Regions from separate parts of the Halomonas sp. IOP_31 genome, predicted to be linked through region 1. Evidence: predicted binding sites of a transcription regulator. Region 1 holds the regulator's gene; the other holds the start of a gene.
What was found. Region 1 encodes FliA, which starts transcription of late flagellar genes. Its sites were predicted from a motif close to CTAAAGTTNNNNNNNNNNCNGCCGATA; they were not measured.
Positions count from the first base shown of each region.

Region 2: K7I12_RS10030 (flagellar protein FlaG) is a predicted target of FliA. The motif match lies at 1,220-1,246, and genes of this name have one in related genera.

Region 1 covers NZ_JAIRBP010000012.1:34,456-36,651, forward strand. Annotated here, with positions in the region: gene K7I12_RS08345 (hypothetical protein) at 1-292, shown strand, start outside; gene K7I12_RS08350 (flagellar protein FlhE) at 289-750, shown strand; gene K7I12_RS08355 (RNA polymerase sigma factor FliA) at 912-1,631, shown strand; gene K7I12_RS08360 (PqiC family protein) at 1,639-2,196, opposite strand, start outside.
Region 2 covers NZ_JAIRBP010000016.1:17,819-20,014, reverse strand. Annotated here, with positions in the region: gene K7I12_RS10035 (sensor domain-containing phosphodiesterase) at 1-610, opposite strand, end outside; gene K7I12_RS10030 (flagellar protein FlaG) at 751-1,143, opposite strand; gene K7I12_RS10025 (FlgO family outer membrane protein) at 1,284-1,841, opposite strand; gene K7I12_RS10020 (hypothetical protein) at 1,855-2,001, opposite strand; gene K7I12_RS17515 (hypothetical protein) at 2,049-2,180, opposite strand.

The sequences.
Region 1 (2,196 bases):
GGTGCCGATCGCTGTCGACAGCCCGCATCTTGCCACGCTGCTGGGCCAGCAGGGGCACTGGGCGCTGTGGGTAGGCGACGATGGCGACGGCTTTCGCCGTGCCTATCGCACGCTCAAGCGGCTTGCTCAACGCGGTGGTCCCAAGCGCTTGCTGCTGGTGCATCCGCCGTTTGCCTCGCGAGCGGGTTTGCTGAGCAATCTTCAGCAGGCCGCGGCCGAGTTTCTGGGCCTCGAACTCTGGATCGTGCCGCTGCCGCGACGTCCGCGGCTCCCCTCCGAGGCATCGCGATGAGCGCTCGGCGCTCGGCGTGGCGCGGCCTGCGGCGCTCTTCGGGCGTCGCCCTGGCGAGTCTCTGGTTGACCAGCCTGGGGTTGCCGGCTGTCTTTTCTGCGCCCGCCAGCGCCGGGGCGGCCGGTAGCTGGGTCGGCGAGGCGCCGAGCGTCAGGCTGTATACGCCGGGTCGCGAGGTCGTCTCCCAGCTGCTCCAACCGCCTGTGGCGCCAACCAGTGCCGAGATCACGTCCGTTAGCTGGCGGTTTACTCCGCCGCCGGGTAGCGCGCGGCTGGAAGCCCGGCTGTGTCATCCGCAGCGCTGCTTGTGGCTCGCCACCCCGCGCGGGCAGAGCAGGGCCTTGGCCGGGCTGGCCGCCACCGGGCCCTTCGTGATGCGCTTTCGCCTGCCCGAATCGGCACGCCCATCGGCGCCGCTGCGGATCGAAGACCTGCAGTTGATCGTCAACTATCACTGAACGGAAAAGCCTGATGCTGAGGCACAGCGCGGCGCTAAAAGCTTGAATAACCTTTCACGAAATGGGGTATTCGTCGCTTGGCGCGGGACGGCGCGGAGTAATAATCCCCCTATCGGTAGCCGCTTGGGTGCTGCCACGGTCACACAGGTTCCAGACGCGGAATGTATACGGCACAAGGTAAGATCGATCAGCATGCTTTGCTCGACCAGTATCTGCCGGTTGTCAGGCGCCAGGCGCTGGCACTGCAGGTAAGGCTGCCGGCCAGCGTTGATCTCGATGATCTGGTCCAGGCCGGAATGGTTGGCTTGCTCGATGCGCTGGGACGCTACAACGCCGACCAGGGGGCAAGCTTCACCACCTATGCCAGCCAGCGCATACGCGGATCGATGATCGATGAGCTGCGCAGCCGCGACTGGGTGCCGCGTAGCGTGCGGCGTAACGCGCGGGAGATCGACGAGGCTACCCGGCGTCTCGAACAGCAACTCGGGCGTCCCGCCGAGGAGCGCGAGATTGCCGATTATCTATCGCTGAGTCTCGCTGACTATCATCAGCGACTGGCCGATACCAACGGGGGCCACCTGCTCGGCTTCGAGGATTTGATCGAGGAGAGCGGCGAGCCGGAGGGGGGCGAATCGTCACCGAAATCGCCTTTCGATGCGCTGGTAAGCAACGAGCAGCGGGCGCGTCTGGTGGCAGCCATCGACAAGCTGCCGGAGCGCGAAAAGCTGCTGCTGGGGCTGTACTATCAGGAAGAACTCAACCTCAAGGAGATTGGCGCGGTACTCGGCGTCAGCGAGTCGCGAGTCTGCCAGTTGCATAGCCAGGCGGTAGCCCGGCTGCGCGGCCAGCTGGCTTCCGATGAGGCGCAAGCGTTGCTGTGACGCGGTACTAGTCGACCGTGCCCGAGGCGCGCAGTCGACGAATCTGCGCGGCGAAATTCGCTGCCACCTTGTCCCAGCTTGCTCCCAGCGCGCGCACCAGCGCCGGATAACCGTCCTTTGCGAGCGGAGTACTGGCCGAGAAGTTGCGCTCGAGCAGCAGATCGCCGTTCGCTGCTCGCAACTGCCAGTAGCCGCTGGCCATGCCTACGCCCTGGTAATGGCCCTGGAACTGCTCGACATTGACTTGCAGATGCAGGGCTTCGGGGGGATCGCCTTCCACGAGAATTCGCGTGTCGGGAAGTTCCGCGGCGAGCCGCTGACGCAGCCCCCGGCCGAGTTGCTGGTCGAGCGACTCGGCCCATTGGTGACGGCTGGCCTGGCGTAGGCGAATCGCGTCGGGTTGCAGCACGATACCCGGGTTGTCGAGATAGCCTGCTACGCTCACCCGGTCGATGACCAGACTGTAGTCTGGCGTCGCGGCGTCAGACGTGCCCACCCCGGACACTGCGTCATTCATCGGGGCAGGCAGGGTATAGCGTTCGGTGGTCGGCGAGCCGGCGCACCC
Region 2 (2,196 bases), on a different contig from region 1:
CGGCACCGTTGTGAGCCGTATTTCTGGCAGCGTAGGGCGTCTGCCAGCGATCCTCGACACTGATCGGCGTTGGTGGCAACCCAGTACCCCGTTCGCGCGGGTAGGCGCCGCTCGGAGGGTTCTGGCGCTCCCCGCGGTGAGCGCTACGCCGCTCGATCTCGATCGTGGTCAGGTGTGCCAGACCCTTTAGCATCTCGCGCTCCCGGGCATCGAAGGTGCGCGGTGTGTCGCTGACGATGCAGAAGGTGCCCAACGGCATCCGGTCGGGGCCGTAGATGAGGGTGCCGGCATAGAAGCGAATGTAGGGCTCGCCGCGGGCATAGGGATTGTCGGCGAAGCGCGGGTCAGCCTGTGCATCCTCGATGACCGTGAGCGTGCCCGATTCCAGGGTGTGGACGCAGAAGGCATATTCGATGGGCATTTCGCGAAAGCCCAGCCCGCAAGCCGACTTGAACCATTGGCGATCCGCGTCGAGCAGGCTGATATAAGCGATCGGCGCATCGAATAGGCGGCAGGCAAGATGCGTCAGACTGTCGAAGCGTACCTCGTCGGGCGTGTCGAGCAACTGCGTTGCGCGTAGCGCGGCAAGCCGGCGAGGCTTCATGAGCATGGCCTTGCGTATTCCATGATTGAAGGCTGTGCGCTGAAGTGTCATCGGTGACCTGTCTCCTTGTCTTTCCTGCTGGCTGTGTCTCCGGCACGGATCAGGCGGGTTGCCATTCCATTGGCCTTGTCCCGTCGTTGAGTGAATCAGACCTGCAGCTCGATCAGGCGGCCCTGCATCCGGGCGAGGCTCTCGGCGATGCGCAGGACTTCTTCGCTGGGGATCTGGCGAATCACATCGCCGCTTTCGCGATCCACGACGCGGGTTACCACGCGGCTGTCGTAGGACTGCAGATCGAATTCCAGGCCGTAGCTGCGCATGACCGCGTTGATCCGATGAAGCGGCTCGACCAGCTCGCTCTGGGTGGCGCTCGATTCGTCCGCCGGCGACGCCTGCGCGTTTTTCGCCACGCCAGGCGGCGCCGCGAGATGGGCAAGGACCCGCTCGAGCCTTTGTTGCGGGGTTGTCGCACCGTTGCCCGATGCGCTGATCACGCCAGCGGCAGCGCCGGTGATGGGGTCGATGTAAGGGGAGCTCATGGCCAGCCTCGCGGTGCATGCCGAAGGGGTGTGGTTGGTTATCAGCAGGCGCGATGGGCGAGCCTGTCAAATGACCTATCGGCCTGGCGGGGCGAGACTTGAACGTACCGGCACGGGCTCGATCGATGCACGGCAAGTCACTACCAGCGGTTGGGCAGCATCGCACGGGTATTACGATCCAGCGGGATCTGCACGCTCGAGGCGCCGAGCACCACGTTGTCGCGGGTACGCACCAGGCGCACATTGACGTAAGCCATGCTCTGACCCTGGCCATAGGTACCCAATAGGATCGCCTGGGCGTTATGCGAGGCGGAAAGCCGGCGGATGTCCCGCGACAGGATCAGCTCGCCGGTCTGCTCCTCGATGAACAGGCTGTTGCGCATCTTGACCTCGATTAGCATCAGCCCGGCACGGCTGAGCGACGAGGCGAACATCTCGGAAAGCGTGCGACCGAAAGTCGACGATTCGCTCAGGTCGTCGATGCTGACGAAGCTCGCCGCGACGATCGGCTTGGTTGGGTCCAGCTCGCGGGTGTCAGCGAGCAGATCGGCGGCGGTTTCGCGCACCAGCGCAAGTATGTCGACCGTGGCGTTGCTGGTGACGCTATAGCTGTCGCTGCCGTTGGAGGCGCAACCGGCGCCGAGCGCCATGACACTGGCCAGGGCGACGCGCAGCAATAGGCATTGGATCGATTTCATTGTAGGCGCTCTCTCACCAGGCATCGGTCACGGGTAACGGCTTGGGCGATTCGTACTGGCCTGCATCGTCACCGTTGATGTAATAGATATTCGACGACGAATACAGGATGCGGTCGTTCTCGCTGACCTGGGTGGTAACGATCACCTCCTGGTTGCTCACGCTCTCCCAACTGCCGCTGAAGGCGTCGACCAGAGCCGCACCGGGGATTAGCGCCAGCGCCGGCTCGCTCCAGTTATTGAGGGATAGGTCGTCGCCATCGGCACCTGCGAGGTATTGGCGACGCAGCCGCCCAGCAGCAACGCGCTGCCCAGCCCGGTGAAAAGGAGTTTGCGTACCATGAAGGGTCCCTGGCTT